Regions from separate parts of the Saccharopolyspora sp. ASAGF58 genome, predicted to be linked through region 2. Evidence: riboswitches for the same ligand, from Rfam matches in the RefSeq annotation. Region 2 holds a riboswitch; each other region holds the start of a gene.
The links. Region 2 has a riboswitch for S-adenosylmethionine ahead of thrC (threonine synthase). Riboswitches for the same ligand answer to the same signal wherever they lie in the genome.

Region 1 (6,806 bases), 700 kb from region 2:
CTACCCGGCCGAGGACCACCCGAGCTTCCCGCCGGGCGCGCTCGAGATCACGCCGGCGGACATCTACGAGGTGCTCGGCCCGGACGCCGAGGACATGCTCGCGACCGCCGAGATCGACGTCGACGAGGTCATCCGGCTGATCAGCGCCGAGACCACCGTCTTGCCGCCGCTGGTCCTCCCGGACGCGCTGCCGGAGGGCGCGGAGAGCGACGCCCCGCCGCAGGAAGTCGTCGAGGCGATCACCACCTGGAAGCGGCGCTTTCTCAAGGGCACGGTGGCCGGCGTGCTGCTCACCCTCACCGGCACCGGCGGCGCGGCTGCCGCGATGGACAAGTCGGTGACCGTCGAGATCGACGGGCACGAGCGCACCATCAGCACCTACGAGGGCACCGTCGGTGAAGTCCTGGAGGACGAGGGCATCACCGTCGGCCAGCACGACGCGCTCAGCCCCTCCCCGCAGGCCAAGGTCAGCCACGGCGACACCATCACCCTCGACCGCGGACGGCTGCTGAAGCTGACCGTCGATGGCGAGCAGCGCGAGGAATGGGTCCGCTCGGTCACGGTGGACCAGGCGCTGCGCCAGCTAGGCGTTCAGGCCGACGGCGCGTGGGTCTCCGCCGACCGCACCATGGCCGTGCCCGAGCAGGGCATGGACCTGGTCGTCAAGACCAGCAAGAACATCACCATCATCGACGGGGCGAACGAGCCGCGGCAGCTGACCACCACCGCCGTCGACATCGACGAGCTGGTCCGGGAGCAGCAGCTCGAACTCGGCCCCGAGGACGCGATCACCCCCGGCGGCGACCAGCGGCTCGCCAGCGGTGCCGAGGTGCGCATCGACCGCACGGGCAGCACGGTGATCAACATGACCGTGCCGGTCCCGCCCCCGGTGCAGGAGGTCGTCGACAACACGATGTTCAAGGGCGAGGAGCGGGTCGAGTTCCCCGGCATGCCCGGCGAGAAGATCGTGTTCACCCGGGTCAACACCCGCAACGGCGAGGAGACCGGCCGGGAAGCCGTCGGCGAGAAGATCATCAAGGAAGCCCAGCCCAAGGTCGTGCGGGTCGGCGGCAAGCAGCCCCCGACCTCCGGGGTCTGGGACAAGCTGGCGCAGTGCGAGGCCACCGGGAACTGGGCGGCCAACACCGGCAACGGCTACTACGGCGGCCTGCAGTTCAACAAGTCGACCTGGGACGCCTACGGCGGCGACCAGTACGCGCCGTACCCGCACCAGGCCAGCCGCGAGCAGCAGATCGCGGTGGCGGAGAAGGTCCGCGCGGCCCGGGGCGGGGGCTACGGCGCCTGGCCGGGTTGCTCCTCGAAGCTCGGCCTGTGAGCTGACCTAGCAGGGTTTACCAAGCCCATTTCGTCAGGTGAGGGGCACCCGTGGACGCCACGGGTGCCCCTCCCTCGTCACCTGGTCGGGGTGATGAGTTAGGGCGCGGGTAGTTTTTTCGGTGTGGACGACCAGCAGGCGACGCTGCTCGGCCCGGCCGATGTGCGCCGGCTGGCCGGGGAACTCGACATCCGACCGACGAAGAAGCTCGGCCAGAATTTCGTGCACGACCCGAACACCGTGCGCCGGATCGTGGCCGGCGCGTCGGTCTCCGCCGACGATGTCGTGCTGGAGGTCGGCCCCGGCCTGGGCTCGCTGACCCTCGCGCTGCTGCCCGCTGCGGGCGCCGTGACGGCGGTCGAGATCGATCCGGTGCTCGCGACGCGGCTGCCGCGCACCGCCGCCGAGTTCGCCCCGGCCCTGGCCGATCGCCTCACCGTGATCGAGGGCGACGCGCTGCGGGTCCGCGCCGAGGACTTCCCGGCGCCGCCGACCGCGCTCGTCGCGAACCTGCCGTACAACGTCGCCGTGCCGGTGGTGCTGCACCTGCTGGCCGAGTTGCCGAGCCTGGCGCACGGCCTGGTCATGGTGCAGTCCGAGGTCGCCGACCGGATGGCCGCCAAGCCGGGCAGCCGCGTCTACGGCGTGCCGAGCGCCAAGGCCGCGTGGTTCGCCGACGTGCGCCGCGCGGGTCCGGTGCCGCGCAAGGTCTTCTGGCCGGTGCCCAATGTGGACTCCGGCTTGGTGTCGTTCCGGCGCATCGAGCCGCCGTCGACCGAGCCGCGCCAGGACGTCTTCCGCGTGGTGGACGCGGCGTTCGCCCAGCGGCGCAAGACGTTGCGCGCCGCGCTGTCCGGCTGGGCCGGGTCCGCGGCCCGGGCGGAGGAGGTTCTCCGCGCCGCTGGGGTGGATCCGGCCGTCCGCGGCGAGCAGTTGGAGATCGGCGATTTCGCGCGCATCGCAGCGGCCGCGGCTACCGAGAGCGGTCGCTGAACCACCCGTCCGGACGCTTGCCATCCCGAGATCGGCCCGCTACGCGGAGTCACCGATAACACCTGGTGTGGCGGGAAAATTCCCTCTCGTCCGGGTGTGTGATTTGGCAAACGATTTCGGAAAGTGACGACTATCAACTTGCGCTGGAATCCGCCAGTGGGGTCTACTATTCGGGAAATCCATCCCGAGCGGCCGAGAGACCTGGCTCCGCGAAGCCGCAGCAACCACCCGGTGGGCAGGTGCTAACGCCAGGACCGATGGAGTTGCTGTGGAATCCAACGCGCTGCCGGCCAGCCCGCTTGCGGGTCAGACCCGGACCCAGCTGGTCCGACCCCGGCGAAACCACATCCGGAGGCTGCTGACGCAGCGTCGCGTCATCGACCACGGGCGCCGCACCACCACCGCCTGTCGTCGCGAGATGTGACCCAGCCCTTCCTCCCTTTCCGAAGTTCCTTGGCCTGTCGCCCTTTCGCGTGCGCGGCCGTCGCGAGCTGATGTGGAGCCGATCGTGATCACAGTCGAGAACCTGACCAAGTCTTTCCAGTACAACAACGGAACCGTCCGCGCCCTCGACGGCGTGACGATGGAGGTTTCGGCCGGCGCGGTGTGCGGTGTGGTCGGTCCGAGCGGGGCCGGCAAGTCCACCCTGGCCCGGTGCATCGCGCTGCTGGAGAAGCCGGACAGCGGCGCCATCCGCGTCGACGGCACCGACCTGGTTTCCCTCGGCGGCAAGTCCCTTCGCGCCGCGCGCCGGCAGATCGGCGTTGTGCCGCAAGGAGATTCGCTGCTGCGGCAGCGCACTGCCGCGGGCAACGTCGCGTTGCCGCTGGAAGCGGCCGGTATCAGCGGCCCGCAGCGGCGCACCCGCGTCGGCGAGCTGCTGGATCTCGTGGGCCTGACCGACAAGGCCTCGGTCTACCCCGACCAGCTCTCCGGCGGGCAGCGCCAGCGGATCGCGGTGGCGCGTGCGCTGGCCGCCAAGCCTTCGGTGCTGCTGGCCGACGAGCCGACCTCGGCGCTCGACCCGGGCACCACGGACTCGGTGCTCACCGTGCTGGACCGTGCCCGCGCTGAATTGGGTGTCACCGTGCTGGTGGTCACCCACGACATGGCCGTGGTGCGCAAGATCGCCGATGATGTCGCGGTGCTGGAGAACGGCCGGGTCGTCGAGCACGGCAAGGTCATCGACCTGGTCGCCGAGCCCGGCAGCCGGGTGGGCGCCACGCTGCTGCCGGACACCGACCAGGCCGAGTCGTTCCGGCCGGCCGGCGGCCGTCGGCACGACGTCGTCGCCGAGGTTGTGCTGGTCGGCTTCGCCGCGGTCGGCGCGCTGCTGCCGGAGGCCGCCAGCCAGTTCGGGGTCGACCTCGCGATCCTGGGCGGCGGGCTGACCCGGCTGGGGGACACGCCGGTAGCGAAATTCAAGGTCGGCCTGAGCGGCGAGCGCGCCGAGGCGGCCCTGAAGTGGATGGTCGAGCGGGACGCGCATGTGCGACGTGCCCCGGTTTGCGTTGACGGAGCTGCTGCGTGAGCGATGTGACCCCCTGGTCGGAGGTCCTTGGAATACTTGGTGAAGCGACGATCGACACGCTCTACATGGTGTTGGTGTCGACCCTGCTGGCGGTGCTGGGAGGCCTGCCGCTCGGGGTGCTGCTGCATCTGACCTCGCCGGTCGGCCTGAGCCCGAAACCCGCGCTGTACCGGGTGCTCGGCGCGGTCGTCGACGTGGTGCGGTCCGTGCCGTTCGTCGTGCTGCTGGTGGTCCTGGCGTCGTTCACCCGGCTGCTGATCGGCACCTCGATCGGCAGCACCGCGGTGATCGTGCCGCTGACCATCGGCGCCGTCCCGTTCTTCGCGCGGCTGACGCAGAACGCGTTGCGCGAGGTCAGCTTCACCGTGGTCGAGGCCGCGATCACGACTGGATCGAGCCGGCTGCGGATCGTGTGGACGGTGCTGCTCGGCGAGGCGCGGGCCGCGCTGGTCGGCGCGGTCGGCGTCACCGCCGTGGCGCTGATCGGCTACGCCGCGATGGCCGGCGCGATCGGCGGCGGCGGGCTGGGCACGACCGCGATCCAGGACGGCTACCAGGGCTACGACGACCGGATCCTGTGGGGATCCGTGGTCGTGCTCGGCGTGCTGGCCTTCGCGATGCAGCTGATCACCGACCGCACCGCGAAGCTGGTCGACCGACGGCGAACCGCGACCAGCTGACACCCCTGAAACCACCCCTTGCCTGGGGACCTTTCCACTCTGTCCAGAAAGGACAAACCCTGATGCGTTTGCGTTTTGCTGCCCTGGTGGCCGCGGCCGGCCTGGCGCTGGCCGCGTGCGGGAGCGGCGGCAGTTCGGCCGCCGAGGACCCGAACGCCCCGCTGCGGATCGCGGTCAGCCCGACCCCGCACGGCGAGATCCTGCAGTACGTCAAGGACAACTTGGCGCAGCAGGCCGGGATCGGCATCGAGATCACGAAGTTCGACGACTACAACCGGCCGAACGAAGCCGTCGCGCACGGTGAGCTGGACGCGAACTACTTCCAGCACCAGCCGTACCTGGAGGAGTACACCAAGCAGCGCGGTGGCTCCTTCGTCTGGATCCAGGCGGTGCACCTGGAGCCGCTGGCGGTGTACTCCAAGCAGTTCAAGTCGCTGCAGGAGATCCCGAACGGCGCGACGGTCACGCTGTCCAACGACCCGGCCAACCAGTTCCGCGGGCTGAAGCTGCTGGAGCAGGGCGGCCTGCTCAAGCTCAAGCCGGAGGCGGCGGTGGGCACCCGGCTGGAGTCGGCGATCGCCGAGAACCCCAAGAACATCCAGCTCAAGGACCTGTCGCCGGACCAGCTGCCGCGCTCGGTCGATGACGCCGCCGCCGCAGTTGTCAACGGCAACTACGCGATCAAGGCGAACCTGCAGAACCCGATCGCCGTGGAGAGCCCGGAGAACAACCCGTACGCCAACGGCTTGGTGACCACCCCGGCGCTGGCCAAGGACCCGCGGATCCTGAAGCTCGCCGAGCTGCTGCGTTCCCAGCAGGTCAAGGACTTCATCAACCAGAAGTACGGCGGCGTCGCCGTCATCCCGGCGTCCTGACCGGAGTTTCCCCGAAGCGAGGGGCACCCATGACCCAGTTCTGGGGCACGGGTGCCCCTCACCGTTTCTGTGGCCAGCTGGAGGGGGATCCCGCAGTCCAGGCGGCGACCGTAATCCCGCAGGAGAGCCGCCACCCGCACCGCTACGGAAAACGAGCCTGGAAAGCTCCAAAAGGCGCAGGGAAGCAAGCGGTGGGCGTTCGCGGACACGTACGCTCTAAGAGTGCTCTCCGTGGTTCCTACCCCCATCACCGTTCGCGTCCCGGCCAAGGTGAACCTGCACCTGTCGGTCGGTGACCCGCGCCCGGACGGCTACCACGAGCTGGTCACCGTCTTCCAGGCGCTGTCGATGACCGACGAGGTCACCGTGCTGGTCGCCGGGGAACCGGGCATCGACGTGCACGGCGAGGGCGCGGATTCGGTGCCCACCGGGCCCAGCAACCTCGCGTGGAAGGCCGTGCAGCTGCTCGCCGAGCACAGCGGGCGGGATCCGGAGGAACCCGGGGTGCGGCTGTCGATCAGCAAGGGCATCCCGGTCGCCGGCGGGATGGCCGGGGGCAGCGCCGACGCGGCGGCGACGCTGCTGGCGCTGAACCACCTGTGGCGGCTGGAGCTGGGCCGCGATGAGCTCAGCGAGATCGCCGCGAAGCTGGGTAGCGACGTCCCGTTCTCGCTGCAGGGCGGCACGGCGCTGGGCACCGGCCGCGGCGAGCGGCTCGTGCCGGTGCTGGCCCGGCACACCTTCCACTGGGTGATCGCGCTGGATCGCCGTGGCTTGGGCACGCCCGGCGTCTACACCGAGCTCGACCGGCTGCGGGCGGAGTCGAGGCCGAACCGGGTCGGGGAGGTCGAGCCGCTGCTGGAGGCGCTGTCGTCCGGCGACCCGCGGCAGCTTGCCTTGCTGCTGGGCAACGATCTGCAGGCAGCGGCTGTCTCGCTGCGGCCCGGGCTGCGGCGCACGCTGCGCGCGGGCGTGCAGGCGGGAGCGCTCGCGGGAATCGTGTCCGGCTCGGGCCCGACCTGCGCCTTCCTCTGCACCGACGCGGACGCGGCGGTCCACGTGGCGGCCGAGCTCTCCGGCGCGGGGGTGTGCCGCACGGTCCGCGTCGCGCACGGCCCGGTCCCGGGCGCGCGGATCGTTTCCGAGGAACCCGCGCACCGCCCGACCCCGCCTCAGGTCCACGCCTGAAGTCCAGTTTCAATTGAAGCTGGACGCTGAAACTGGACGCCTAGGACATCCGGTGACGCAGTTTCAAATTGAAACTGCGCCGGGACGACCCCAGCCCGTGATCACGCAACGCAGTTGATGGAGTAGACGAGCACCCGATGGTGAACCTGGTCAATCTGGAGTCGGTCAGCAAGAGCTACGGCGTGCGCCCTCTGCTGGACGGA
Region 2 (6,806 bases):
CGCAGCGGCCGTACCGGCGATCGACGCGACCTTGGTGGTCGCCAGCGAATAGTTGACGTCCTTCCCACGGCTAAAGCCGGGGGATTCCAACCAGCGCTAACGCCGGTTGCGGTTCCTGCTTCACGGACCGCCTAACGGCGAGGTCTCCACAGGCTGTCACCGCCCGTCCGGCGGCGAGAATGTTCTTCGCCGCGTTCACGTCAGCGTGCGCCGTGTGGCCGCACTGGGTACACCGAAAAACCGCTTGGCTCTCACGGCTTTCCGGGTCCACAGCACGACACACCGCGCACGTCTGCGACGTGTACGCAGCAGGCACCTTCACGATCTCGCTGCCGGTATAGCGGGCAGCGTTACGCAGGGCCAGTTCAAACTTGTGCCAGCCTTTGTCGAGGATGGCGCGGTTCAGGCCGGACTTTTGGGCGACGTTCCGGCCGGGTTCTCCGGCGGTTCCGCTCGCCGACCGGGTCATGTTCCGGGTACGGAGGTCTTCCAGCACGACCAGCGCGTTGCGGTCGGTGAGCTCGGCCGCGACCTGCGAGCAGAAGTCCGCTCGCCGGTCGCGTTCGCGCCGCTTCAACCGGCGCATCTTGCCGAGCGTCTTCTTACGGTTTGCGCTGCCCCGCTTCTGCCGGGAAAGCTTCTGCCGCAACCCGCGGTAACGCTCATCCGCGCCAGGCGAGACGAAATCGCGGTCAATGAGCTTGCCGTCACTGGTAGCTACCGCTGCCGCGACTCCACGATCGACACCGACGCCGCTGTGGGGTGCGGCGTGCCGTTCTGGGGTGATGGCGCCGTCGTCGACGAGGAACGACACGAACCAGTCCCGGCCGTCGCGGGACACTGTCGCGGACCGCACGGCACCGCCGAGCTGGCGGGTCATGCGGAACTGCACCCACCCCAGCTTCGGGAGCTTCGCCCGTCCCCACCGCTTGTTCAGCCGCTCGACCTCGATGAGCTTGCCCATCGGGAACCGCAACGACGGGTTCCAACGCTGCTTGCCGCGCCACTTAACCCGGAACGTGCCGTGGTCGCGGCACGCCCGGTCCAGGTCCTTCAACGCCTGCTGGAGGATGTGCGACGGCACGGTCTGCAACCAGTCGTGCTCGGTTTTCGCGTCGGCGAGCTGTCCGGCTTGCTCGTTGTAGTTCATCCACGCCCCCCGCCGCCGGTACTCGCGGCGTTGTTCCAGGGCGGTGTTCCACACTGCCCGGCAGATATTGCCGAACTCCTCGCACTGGGCGGCCTGCGCGGTGCTGAGCTTCAAGCGGTAGCGACGTCCCGTCAGCATCGGCTCACCGGGCCTTCTGCTGTTCGACGTAGCGCTTGATGACCGACAGCGGTGCGCCGCCGACCGTCGCGACGAAGTAGCTGTTGGTCCACAGCGTCGGAAGCTTCGACCGCAACCACGGGAACTCTTCCCGCAACACCCGCGACGAACGTCCCTTAATCGCCTTGACCAGCTTGTGCACCCCGTACTGCGGGTCGACTTCGACGACAAGGTGAACGTGGTCCGGCATCGTTTCCAGCTCCACCAGCCACGCCCCCTTCTCCTCGACGACTTCCCGGATGAGCTGCTTCAAGCGTTCCTCCATCCGGCCACCGATGACCCGGCGCCGGTATTTCGGGCACCACACGACGCGGAACGCGCACTGAAAGGTGATGTTCGCGTTCGATCGCAGCGTGACGACCATACCCAGAACTATACAGCGCCGAACTATCTAACGTTGGCAGGGTTACCGCTGGGCACGTCAGGATCGGACTTGACGTGCTAACCCCACGGATAAATCCGGGGGTCTGCGCACTACGTCTACCTGATCACCTCGCCGCCGGGCAGGAGCAGCAGCATCGCGGGCAGCTGGATCAGGCCACCGCCGCCGACGATCGCGTCGACCGCCCCGGCCAGGAACGCGGCGCCGCAGAGGAACAGCAGTCCGGCGAGGGACAGATCGGCGAATCCGGGCCAGTTCAACGCATCGAGCACGAGGCTTGACCCTATGGTTCGGAAACGCCGGATCCGAGCCGATGTGATAGCCCTCGCCCGGCACCGCCCGCCCGAAATCTGCGCAGGTGGGCGCTGTTAAGATGGACGACCGTGCCGTGCGGCATTCCGCCGTGGAGGAAACCTGCCTGAGCGCAGCGCCGACAAAAGCGCGGCACGACCGGTTCGACAGACGAGGAAGAGGCGCCACAGTGGCCAACATCAAGTCCCAGATGAAGCGGATCAAGACCAACGAGCAGAACCGGCAGCGCAACAAGGCCGTGAAGTCCGCGGTCAAGACCGCCATCCGCAAGTTCCGCGAGGCCGCTGACGCCGGCGAGAAGGACAAGGCCATCGAGCTGCAGCAGGCCGCCAGCCGCGCGCTGGACAAGGCCGCCAGCAAGGGCGTCATCCACAAGAACCAGGCCGCGAACAAGAAGTCCGCGCTGGCGCAGCGCGCCAACCAGCTCTGAGCTGAGGCCTGAACTTCGAAAGGCCCCTTCCCCGCTGGCAAAACCCGGGTAAGGGGCCTTTCGCGCGGAGAAGGGGCCTTTCGCGATCTTCGGTGGAAACTGGTGCGATCACGAACGCTGGTTGCGGAGCTCCACGAGGCGCAGGACGGTCCGTTCCAAGGCGTAGGTGGCGTCGGCGGCCATGCCCTTGACCCCGGCGTTGACCTCCGCGACCGCCTGGAGCGCCTGCGCGAGGCTCGAAGCGTTCCAGCCCCGGGACTGCGCCAGCGCCTTCTTCACCTTCCACGCGGGCATGCCCAGCTCCCCTGCCAGCCGAAACGGATCGTTGCGACCGCCTGCGGCGGCGACGCGGCCGATGGTGCGGACCGAGTCCGCGAGTGCGTCGGCGATCAGCACATGCGGGACGCCGAGCTGCACAGCCCACCGCAAGGCCTCCAGGGCGGCCGCCCGGTCACCCGTCACCGCCTTCTCCGCTACCGCGAACCCGGTCACCTCGGCTCGCCCGCGGTGGTAGCGGCGCACGGCCGTCTCGTCGACCTTGCCGCCGGTGTCGGCGACCAGCTGCGTCGCCGCGGCCGACAGCTCCCGCAGGTCGGAACCGACCGTTTCGATCAGCGAAGCCACCCCGGCGGCATCGGTCTTGCCGCCGGCCCGGCGCACCTCGTCGCGGACGAACGCCTCCCGCTCGGCGGGCTTGGTGATCTTGTTGCACTCGGTGACCCGCGCGCCTAGTTTGCGCAGCGCATTGGGTAGTTCCTTAGAGTGCTTGGAGCGGCCGCCGCCGCTGTGCACGACGACGAGCATGACCCCGTCCGCCGGCTGCTTGGCGTGCATCAGCAGCGCCTCGGCGATCTCCTTGCCCGCGTCCTGGGCGGACTCCACCGCCAGCACCCGGCCCTCCGCGAACAGCGATGGGCTGAGCAGTTCGGTCAGCTCCGGAGGAGTGAGTTCGCTCACCTTCACGCGGCGCAGTTCGGCTGCCGGATCGGCCGCGCGGGCGGCCCCGACAGCAGCCCAAAGCGCGCGTTCCACCAGCAGTTCTTCGTCGCCGAGAACCAACTGCAGCGGATCGGGGACCACGGCCGGTGCGCTCATGCACGCATCGTCGCACGCACCCGTGACGTTCCCGCCATCTGGATCGTGCTGGCCAGACCCCGGCGCGGTCCACTAGCGTTGCTGGCACAACCGAATAGCTCATCCAGAGGGGCAGAGGGAACGGCCCGATGAAGCCCCGGCAACCGTTCGTCAGCGAATCGCGCTTTCACCCGCGAGGTCTCTGACGAAAGCGGTGCCAATTCCGACCCGTCCGCGGGACAGATGAGGAGAGGACCTCGCGATGACTGCTGCTGCCCATGCCCAGACGACCCCGAAGAAGACCTTCGACCTGGGCAATGCCGTCGAACTGGTATCCAAGGAAGAGGGCCACCGGCAGCCGTTGGCCCCGGAGTTCGTCTCGCTGGAGGACTTCTCCCCGCTAGAGGTCGCCTACGACTTCGGCAAGATCCGCCGCGAGGACATCGAATCCGGCCCGCGCTCCATCTGGCGCTACAAGCAGCTCCTCCCGGTTCCCACCAACGTCGAAGAGCACCCGAACACCGAGCCGGGCTGTACCCGGCTGGTCCGGGCCGACAAGCTCGCGAAGGCGTTGGGCGTCAAGCGGATCTGGATCAAGGACGACACCGGCAACCCCACCCACTCCTTCAAGGACCGCGTCGTCGCGGTGGCGCTGGCCGCCGCCCGCGAGTTCGGCTTCAAGGTGTTGGCCTGCCCCTCCACTGGCAACCTCGCCAACGCGGTGGCCGCCGCCGCGGCCCGCGCCGGCTGGGACTCGGTGGTGCTGGTGCCCAAGACCCTGGAGCGCGCCAAGATCCTGATGAGCGCGGTCTACGACGGGTCGCTGCTGGCCGTCGACGGCAACTACGACGACGTCAACCGGCTGGCCACCGAGCTCGCTGCGGAGCACGAGGACTGGGCGTTCGTCAACGTCAACGTGCGCCCCTACTACTCCGAGGGGTCGAAGACGCTGGCCTTCGAGGTCGCCGAGCAGCTCGGCTGGCGCATCCCCGAGCAGATCGTTGTGCCGATCGCCTCCGGCTCGCAGCTGACCAAGGTCTACAAGGGGTTCAACGAGCTCGGCCAGGTCGGCCTGGTGGAGCCGAGCCCGGTGCGGATCTTCGGTGCGCAGGCAACCGGCTGCTCCCCGGTGTCGACGGCGTACAAGAACGACCACGACGTGGTCCAGCCAGTACGACCGGACACCATCGTCCGTTCGCTGGCCATCGGCGCCCCCGCCGACGGCCCGTACGTGCTGGACATCGTGCGCAAGACCGGCGGCGCCATCGAGGACGTCAGCGACGACGAGGTCCGCGAGGGCATCCGGTTGCTGGCACGCACCGAAGGCATCTTCGCCGAGACGGCCGGCGGGGTCACCGTGGCCACGGCGAAGAAGCTCATCGAGGCGGGCAAGATCGACCCGGACGCCGAGACCGTGCTGCTGATCACCGGTGACGGGCTGAAGACCCTGGACGCGGTGCAGGACCAGATCGGCCCGAAGGCCACCGTCGCCCCGAGCACCGACGCGGTCAACCAGGCACTGGGGCTCTGAACCCGACCCGACTCGAGACGCGCGGCGTCACCGCACGACGGTGGCGCCGCGCCTTCGTCTACAAAGGACTTCCTCGAAGGCTCCCGGCACAGCCGCTGCCGTCCTACGACTCGCCCGCGCGCAAAGGGCCTCCCCTGGCGACATAGCGGGGCCCCTGCGGGCCGGGCAGGATGGCGATGTCTCCTTCCTGGTCGGTGCGCAGCACTTTCGTGCCCGCGCGGGTTAAGTCGTCGACGACGAACGGGCTCGGGTGACCGTAGGTGTTGCCGTCTCCCACACTGATCACAGCTAGTCGCGGACACACCGATCGCAGGAAAAGCGGTGTGGTGTAACGGGATCCATGGTGCGGCACCTTGAGCACGTCGGTGCCGGATGGACAGTCGAACGCCGCGCCGGGAACCTCCGCCGCCCGGTCCGCGACCAGGATGATCCACTCCAGCTCCGGCGCCGCCAGCGTCGTACTGTGATTCAGGCCAGATCAACGGCAAGGATATAATGATGCGGCCACTACCGTCCCCGCTCGAATTCGGCACGTGGGACACCCTGCCCGAGGACCCTCCCGAGCATCTGCTCGACCTGTCCGACGAGGACGTCAAGGACACGATCCGACGCCGCGACAACCTCAAACAAGAGTGGGCCGCGTACCTGCACTATCCACACGGATTCTGGCCAGACGCCTCGATCAAGCTGGACACCGCGGGGCATGGCGAGGCGTGGCGCAACTGGCTGCTCCGTCGCGCCTGGGACTCGGGAGCAACCCTGAACGCGCATCTGCGCCGCCAGGCCGGTATCTAATAGTCACCTGGGTCCACCGCCGACTGGCAACCGTCGCACAAATCTCCGTCGCGGTCGGCTGCCCCACCGCGCATTTTGCACGCCGCCATGTGATCACCTCCGGCAAGCAGTCTCCGCAAATGATCCTCGGCTCGCGCCTGCCGACAGAGTGAAAGGCCCCGGCGCGGTGGGGCCGGTTGCGGCGCGATGCCGCGCGTCGACCCCTTACGGCCGTCAAGCTGGGCCGTTCCGCGCCGGGGATCCGGGGTGGATGGTCAGCCGACGTCGGGGGGCCTGCGTCGCCTGACCACCCGAGTACCTGGCCGGCCTGTGAGCGAAGGCGCAGGTACGTTGGTTGCGGTGGGAGCACCGGCCGTATGTTGACGTCCTTCCCACGGCTAAAGCCGGGGGATTCCAACCAGCGCTAACGCCGGTTGCGGTTCCTGCTTCACGGACCGCCTAACGGCGAGGTCTCCACAGGCTGTCACCGCCCGTCCGGCGGCGAGAATGTTCTTCGCCGCGTTCACGTCAGCGTGCGCCGTGTGGCCGCACTGGGTACACCGAAAAACCGCTTGGCTCTCACGGCTTTCCGGGTCCACAGCACGACACACCGCGCACGTCTGCGACGTGTACGCAGCAGGCACCTTCACGATCTCGCTGCCGGTATAGCGGGCAGCGTTACGCAGGGCCAGTTCAAACTTGTGCCAGCCTTTGTCGAGGATGGCGCGGTTCAGGCCGGACTTTTGGGCGACGTTCCGGCCGGGTTCTCCGGCGGTTCCGCTCGCCGACCGGGTCATGTTCCGGGTACGGAGGTCTTCCAGCACGACCAGCGCGTTGCGGTCGGTGAGCTCGGCCGCGACCTGCGAGCAGAAGTCCGCTCGCCGGTCGCGTTCGCGCCGCTTCAACCGGCGCATCTTGCCGAGCGTCTTCTTACGGTTTGCGCTGCCCCGCTTCTGCCGGGAAAGCTTCTGCCGCA
Region 3 (6,806 bases), 3.0 Mb from region 2:
TGCGGCGGAAACAACACACCGCGAGGAGCGCATCCGCGATGGCTTATCCCAAGGTTCGGTTCGGCGACGCCGGCGAGCGCGGCGTGGCTGCCCAGCCCGCGTTCCCCGAGATCGAGCGCCAGGTGCTGGATTTCTGGGCCGACGACAAGACCTTCCAGGCCTCGGTGCAGGCCCGCGAGGCCGGCGTGAATGGCGCCAACGAGTTCGTCTTCTACGACGGGCCGCCGTTCGCCAATGGACTGCCGCACTACGGGCACCTGCTCACCGGCTACGTCAAGGACGTGGTGCCGCGCTACCAGACGATGCGCGGCCGCCGGGTGGAGCGCCGGTTCGGTTGGGACTGCCACGGGCTGCCCGCGGAGGTCGAGGCGGAGAAGCAGCTCGGCATCACCTCGAAGTCCGAGATCGAGACGATGGGCGTCGCGGCGTTCAACGAGGCGTGCCGGACCTCGGTGCTGCGCTACACCTCCGACTGGGAGGCCTACGTCACCCGGCAGGCCCGGTGGGTGGACTTCGAGAACGACTACAAGACGCTCGACCTGGACTACATGGAAAGCGTCATGTGGGCGTTCAAGACCCTTTGGGACAAGGGTCTCGTCTACGAGGGCTTCCGGGTGCTCTGGTACTGCTGGCGCTGCGAGACGCCGCTGTCCAACACCGAAACGCGGATGGACGACGTCTACCGCCAGCGGCAGGACCCGGCGGTGACCGTGGGCCTGCGGCTGGACGCCCCGGGCAAGGCATTCGACGGCGCGCTGGCCCTGGTGTGGACGACGACGCCGTGGACGCTGCCGTCCAACCTGGCCGCCGCGGTTCACCCCGAGGTCGACTACGTGCTCGTCGCGCCGGCCAACAGTGCCGAGCGGTACGTGCTGGCCGAAGCCCGGCTCGGCGCGTACGCGCGGGAGCTCGGCGAGGATGTCGCCGAGCACGTCGTGGCCCGGTTCAAGGGGACCGAGTTGCTCGGCACGAAGTACGCGCCGCCGTTCGACTTCTTCGTGGGGCGGGAGAACGCGCACCAGGTGCTGGCGGCCGACTACGTCACGACCGAGGACGGCACCGGGCTGGTGCACATCGCGCCGGCCTTCGGTGAAGAGGACAAGGTCGTTACCGACGCCGCGAACATCGAGCCGGTGATCCCGGTCGACGCGCACGGCAAGTTCACCACCGAGGCCCCGCCGTACGCGGGGCTGCAGGTCTTCGAGGCCAACAAGCAGATCATCCGGGACCTCAAGGAGACGGGCCTGCTGCTGCGGCACGAGACCTACGACCACCCGTACCCGCACTGCTGGCGCTGCGACAACGCGCTGATCCAGCGGGCGGTGTCGTCGTGGTTCGTGTCGGTCACCCAGTTCAAGGACCGGATGGTCGAGCTGAACCAGCAGATCAACTGGGCGCCGGAGCACATCCGCGATGGCCAGTTCGGCAAGTGGCTGGAGAACGCCCGCGACTGGAACATCTCCCGGAACCGCTACTGGGGTTCGCCGATCCCGGTGTGGGTCTCCGACGACCCGGCCTACCCGCGCACCGACGTCTACGGTTCGCTGGACGAGCTGGAACGCGACTTCGGGGTGCGCCCGGCCAACCTGCACCGCCCGGAGATCGACGAGCTGACCCGGCCGAACCCGGACGACCCGACCGGGAAGTCGACGATGCGCCGGGTGCCGGAGGTGCTGGACTGCTGGTTCGAGTCCGGCTCGATGCCGTTCGCCCAGGTGCACTACCCGTTCGAGAACTCGGAGTGGTTCGAGCACCACTACCCGGGCGACTTCATCGTCGAGTACAACGGCCAGACCCGCGGCTGGTTCTACACGCTGCACGTGTTGGCGACCGCGCTGTTCGACCGCCCGGCCTTCGCCAACGTGCTGGCGCACGGCATCGTGCTGGGCCACGACGGCCTGAAGATGTCGAAGTCCAAGCGCAACTACCCGGACGTCAACGAGGTCTTCGACCGCGACGGCTCGGACGCGATGCGCTGGTTCCTGATGTCCAGCCCGATCCTGCGCGGCGGCGACCTGGTGGTCACCGAGCGCGGCATCCGGGACGCGGTGCGGCAGGCGGTGCTGCCGCTGTGGAACTCCTGGTACTTCCTGGCGCTGTACGCCAACGCCGAAGGCATCTCGGGCGAGTTCGAAGTGGACAGCAAGCACGTGCTGGACCGCTACGTCCTGGCCAAGACCCACGAGCTGGTCGGCGACGTGCAGTCCGCATTGGACATCTTCGACCTCGCCGGGGCCTGCGCGGAGGTGCGCGACTTCCTCGAGGTGCTGACCAACTGGTACGTGCGGCGGTCCCGGGACCGTTTCTGGGCCGGTGACCGGGATGCCATCAACACGCTGCACACCGTGCTGGAGGTGACCTGCCGGGTGGTGGCGCCGCTGCTGCCGCTGACCGCCGAGGCGGTCTGGCGCGGGCTGACCGGCGGCCGCTCGGTGCACCTGGCGGACTGGCCCCTGGTCGACGAGTTGCCCGCGGACGCCGCGCTGGTGACCGCGATGGACGAGGTGCGCCAGGTGTGCTCGGCCGCGTCGGCGCTGCGCAAGTCCAACAAGCTGCGGGTGCGTTTGCCGCTGGCCAAGCTCGTGGTCGCCACCCCGGACGCGGAGGCGCTGCGGCCGTTCGCGGACCTGATCCGCGACGAGGTCAACGTCAAGGAGCTCGAGCTGAGCACCGACGTCGCCGCGCACTGTCACTTCGAGATCGCGGTTAACGCGCGGGCCGCGGGTCCGCGGCTGGGCCGCGACGTGCAGAAGGTGATCAAGGCGGTGAAGTCCGGCGAGTGGCAGCGCACCGGGGGCACCGGGGACACCGTGGTCGCGGCGGGCATCGAGTTGCAGGACGGCGAGTTCGAGGAGCGCCTGGTCTCCACCGACCCCGGCGCGGCCTCGCCGCTGCCCGGCGGCAAGGGGCTGGTGGTGCTGGACACCGAGGTGACCCCGGAGCTGGCGGCCGAAGGTCTGGCCCGCGACGTGGTCCGGGTCGTTCAGCAGGCCCGCAAGGAGGCGGACTTCCAGGTGTCCGACCGGATCACGGTGGCGATCTCGGCGCCGGCCGAGGTTCTGGCGGCCGTCGAGTCGCACCGCGACTTCATCGCGGGCGAAACCCTGGCGAACGCCGTCGAATCCGGCGATGTGGCGGACGGCTTCACCGGCAGCGTCGGGGAGGGCACCGAGATCAAGGTCGCCGTCACCAGGGTCTGACCTGAGAGCCTGTTGGTGAATGGTCTGGGTGGGTGGTCGCTTAGCGGAACCTGAGAGGTTCCCTGGACTGCGGGTGCCCCTCCTGATGTATGTCCAATACGCGCGGAGGGGCCGTCCTCGCCAGAAAACCTCTCAGAACCCGCCGATGGTCGTCTTGGCAAGGTGAATGCAAGCGGCTACGCCGCTTCCAAAGGCGCGGACGGCATTCGCCGGCAGGGTCTGACCTGCTGTTCCGGGTGGCACCGTCGAGCGCGGTGCCACCCGGGCGTGCACCCGGACGTGCAGTTGTGGTGGCCGTGCCTGCGTCGGGATCGCCGCGCCGGCGCCGTGTGACGGAGACCGCTCCCACGGTTTGGGAATGGTGTTGCCCGCAGTGCGGGCGGTTTCCTAGAGTGCTGGAACGAAGGTCATGAGCGCCAGCGTCAAGCCCCGGCTTGCTGGCCGGCAACCCTCCAACCGCGGTGGGGTGCCCCGGGTGAAGACCTGGCCGGTCGTGCAGGGCGATCCGGCAAGCGCGGACCCCTCTGGGCGGGTCCGATGAGGCCCCCGAGGAGGCCGTCGTGTCGTCTGCCGTCATCGAAATCCCGGCGCAGTCCGATGTGGACTACCGGATTCCCGCCGTGGTCGGCGGTGCGCTGCAGGTCCCGCTGGTCAACGGCCAGCGCATCGGATACGCGAATCTCGATCACGCGGCCAGCGCGCCATGCCTGGAGTCCGTGCAGTCGGCGGTTAACGAGCTGCTGCCCTGGTACGCGAGCGTGCACCGCGGCGCGGGGTTCGCCTCCCAGGTGTGCACGCGGGTCTACGAGGGAGCGCGCGACGAGCTGCGGAACTTCGTCGGCGCCCGCCACACCGACTCGGTGATCTTCACCCGCAATACCACCGACGCCCTGAACCTGCTGGGACGCGCGCTGCCGCGCGGCACGTCCGTCGTGGTCTTCGACACCGAGCACCACGCCGCGCTGCTGCCCTGGACCGGCCCGCGGGTCCGCCGCCTGCCCGCGCCGGAGACGCCGGCGGACGCCATCGCCGCACTCGATGCCGCGCTGGCCGGTTGCCCGGAGGGACCGCGGCTCGCGGTGATCACGGGTGCCTCCAACGTCACCGGGGAGCTGTGGCCCGTCGCGGAGCTGGCACGGGTGGCTCGCCGTCGCGGGGCCCGCACGGTTCTCGACGCCGCGCAGCTCGCGCCGCACCGGCCGGTCCGGATCCGCGAGCTCGACATCGACTACGTGGCGATCTCGGGGCACAAGCTCTACGCGCCGTTCGGTGCGGGCGCGCTGATCGGCCGCGCGGACTGGCTCAACGCCGCCGAGCCGTACCTGGCGGGTGGCGGCGCGACCCGGTCGGTGCAGGAGCGGTCGGTCAGCTGGACGACCGGGCCGGAGCGACACGAGGCGGGCTCGCCGAACACCGTCGGTGTGCACGCGTTGGCCAAGGCCTGCGCGACGCTGGCGGCGAACTGGACGGACGTCATCGAGCACGAGGAAGCGCTGCTGCACCGGCTGAGGGCCGGGCTGCGCGGTGTGCCGGGGCTGCGCGAGCTCCGCCTGTTCGACGCCGATCACGACCGGGTCGGCGTGGTGAGCTTCACCGTCGACGGCCGGGACCCGGGCCTGCTGGCCGCGGCGCTTTCCGCGGAGCACGGCATCGGCGTCCGCGACGGCTTGTTCTGCGCGCACGTGGCCACCCGGCGGCTGCTCTCGCGGGCGGGCTCGGACACCGAGCGCGCGGTCCGCGTCAGCGTCGGGCTGGGCAGCACCGCGGAGCACGTCGACCGCCTCGTGAACGCGCTGCGGCGGCTGGTGGCCGAGGGCCCGGCCTGGCGCTACGAACAGGTCGACGGCCGCTGGGTGCCCGCTGACGACCCGCGCCCCGCGCCCGCCTTCCTCGACTGACCAGGGCTGGAAAGGCCGTGAGTGAATTGCGGCGTCATAGCACCCGAAAGTACTCACGGGTCCTGTTTCGGTCCTGCCGAACCGGGTGCGGGCGGGTTCAGGGACAATGGCGGTCGTGAGCACCGAGCAGTCCTCCCCGGGGGAGTCCTCAGCAGAGCAGGCGGGAACCAAGCCGACCGCCGCAGAACAGGCGTCCGAGACGCAGACCGGGGCGGCGCAGCAGTCGCCCAAGCGCGGGTCCGGGAAGCTGCTCGGGTTGTTGGGCGGGGTCGCCGTGGTGGCCCTGGGCGTCGACATCCTTACCAAGGTCGCCGTCGTGGCGAACTTGGAGGGCAACCCGCCGGTCGAGCTGTTCGGCGGCCTGCTCTACCTCGACGTGCTGCGTAACCCCGGTGCCGCGTTCTCGCTGGCCACCGGCATGACGTGGCTGCTCGCGCTGCTTGCGGTCGCCGTCGTCGGGGTGATCATCTGGCTGGCGCCGAAGCTGCGCTCGCCGGGTTGGGCGGTGGGCCTCGGCCTGGTGCTCGGCGGGGCCTGCGGCAACCTGGTCGACCGGATCTTCCGCGCCCCCGGCCCCCTGCAGGGGCACGTGGTGGACTTCCTGTCGGTCTTCGCGCCGGGTGGCGCGGTGTGGCCGGTGTTCAACGTCGCCGACTCGTGCATCGTCTGCGGCGGCATCCTGGTCGTGCTGATGTCGCTGCTGGGCCGCGACTACGACGGCACGGTGCACCGCAAGAAGAAGGCTTCGGAGTCGTGAGCGACCTCCGAACGCTGCCGGTTCCCGAGGGGCTGGACGGCATGCGGGTGGACGCGGGCCTCTCGAAGCTGCTGGGCCTGTCCCGCAGCACCGTCGCCTCGCTGACGGAATCCGGTGACGTGCTCGTCGACGGCAACCCGGCCGGCAAGTCGGACCGGTTGGCCGCCGGGGCGTGGCTGGAGGTGACGCTGCCGCCGGCTCAACAGCCGCTGCAGGTCGTCGCGGTGCCGGTAGAGGGCCTGCGGATCCTGCACCAGGACGACGACATCGTCGTGGTGGACAAGCCGATCGGCGTCGCGGTGCACCCGAGCCCCGGCTGGGAAGGACCGACGGTGGTCGGCGGGCTCGCCGCGGCGGGCGTGCGCATCGCGACTTCCGGGGCCGCCGAACGGCAGGGAGTCGTGCACCGGCTGGACGCCGGCACCACCGGTGTCATGGTCGTCGCCAAGAGCGAGCACGCGTACTCGGTGCTCAAGCGCGCCTTCAAGGAACGCACCGTCGACAAGCGGTACCACGCCGTGGTGCAGGGGCACCCGGACCCGAGCCGCGGCACCATCGACGCGCCGATCGACCGGCATCCGCGCCACGATTACAAGTTCGCGGTCGTCACCGGCGGCAAGCCCAGCATCACCCACTACGAGACGGTGGAGGCATTCCGCGCGGCATCGCTGGTGGACGTGAAGCTCGAAACCGGGCGCACGCACCAGATCCGGGTGCATTTCGCGGCGATCAAGCACCCCTGCGTCGGCGATCTGACCTACGGCGCGGACCCGGTGCTGGCCCGGCGGCTCGCCATCACCAGGCAGTGGTTGCACGCGCGAAGCCTCTCGTTCGAGCACCCGTCCGGCGGCTGGGCCACCTTCGAGAGCCAGTACCCCGCCGATCTCCAGCACGCGCTGGACGAGCTCCGCGACCAGGACGGTTGAGCCGGGTACGGTGTCAGAAGCCTGT

Region 1: another riboswitch for S-adenosylmethionine. It lies ahead of FDZ84_RS15590 (methionine ABC transporter ATP-binding protein); the one in region 2 lies ahead of thrC (threonine synthase).
Region 3: another riboswitch for S-adenosylmethionine. It lies ahead of FDZ84_RS04150 (aminotransferase class V-fold PLP-dependent enzyme); the one in region 2 lies ahead of thrC (threonine synthase).

Annotation. Positions count from the first base shown of each region.
Region 1 is NZ_CP040605.1:3,276,728-3,283,533, forward strand. Features, by position in the region: gene FDZ84_RS15580 (resuscitation-promoting factor) at 1-1,336, shown strand, start outside; gene rsmA (16S rRNA (adenine(1518)-N(6)/adenine(1519)-N(6))-dimethyltransferase RsmA) at 1,460-2,329, shown strand; SAM riboswitch class I at 2,506-2,593, shown strand; gene FDZ84_RS15590 (methionine ABC transporter ATP-binding protein) at 2,838-3,860, shown strand; gene FDZ84_RS15595 (methionine ABC transporter permease) at 3,857-4,540, shown strand; gene FDZ84_RS15600 (MetQ/NlpA family ABC transporter substrate-binding protein) at 4,603-5,415, shown strand; gene FDZ84_RS15605 (4-(cytidine 5'-diphospho)-2-C-methyl-D-erythritol kinase) at 5,647-6,603, shown strand; gene FDZ84_RS15610 (ABC-F family ATP-binding cassette domain-containing protein) at 6,741-6,806, shown strand, end outside.
Region 2 is NZ_CP040605.1:3,977,237-3,984,042, reverse strand. Features, by position in the region: gene FDZ84_RS19035 (TSUP family transporter) at 1-90, opposite strand, end outside; gene FDZ84_RS19030 (RNA-guided endonuclease TnpB family protein) at 71-1,288, opposite strand; gene tnpA (IS200/IS605 family transposase) at 1,293-1,691, opposite strand; gene FDZ84_RS19020 (hypothetical protein) at 1,808-1,981, opposite strand; gene rpsT (30S ribosomal protein S20) at 2,191-2,451, shown strand; gene holA (DNA polymerase III subunit delta) at 2,560-3,546, opposite strand; SAM riboswitch class I at 3,643-3,775, shown strand; gene thrC (threonine synthase) at 3,788-5,056, shown strand; gene FDZ84_RS19000 (hypothetical protein) at 5,160-5,342, opposite strand; gene FDZ84_RS18995 (hypothetical protein) at 5,552-5,851, shown strand; gene FDZ84_RS18990 (RNA-guided endonuclease TnpB family protein) at 6,229-6,806, opposite strand, start outside.
Region 3 is NZ_CP040605.1:940,905-947,710, reverse strand. Features, by position in the region: gene ileS (isoleucine--tRNA ligase) at 39-3,200, shown strand; SAM riboswitch class IV at 3,606-3,721, shown strand; gene FDZ84_RS04150 (aminotransferase class V-fold PLP-dependent enzyme) at 3,761-5,098, shown strand; gene lspA (signal peptidase II) at 5,205-5,855, shown strand; gene FDZ84_RS04140 (RluA family pseudouridine synthase) at 5,897-6,781, shown strand.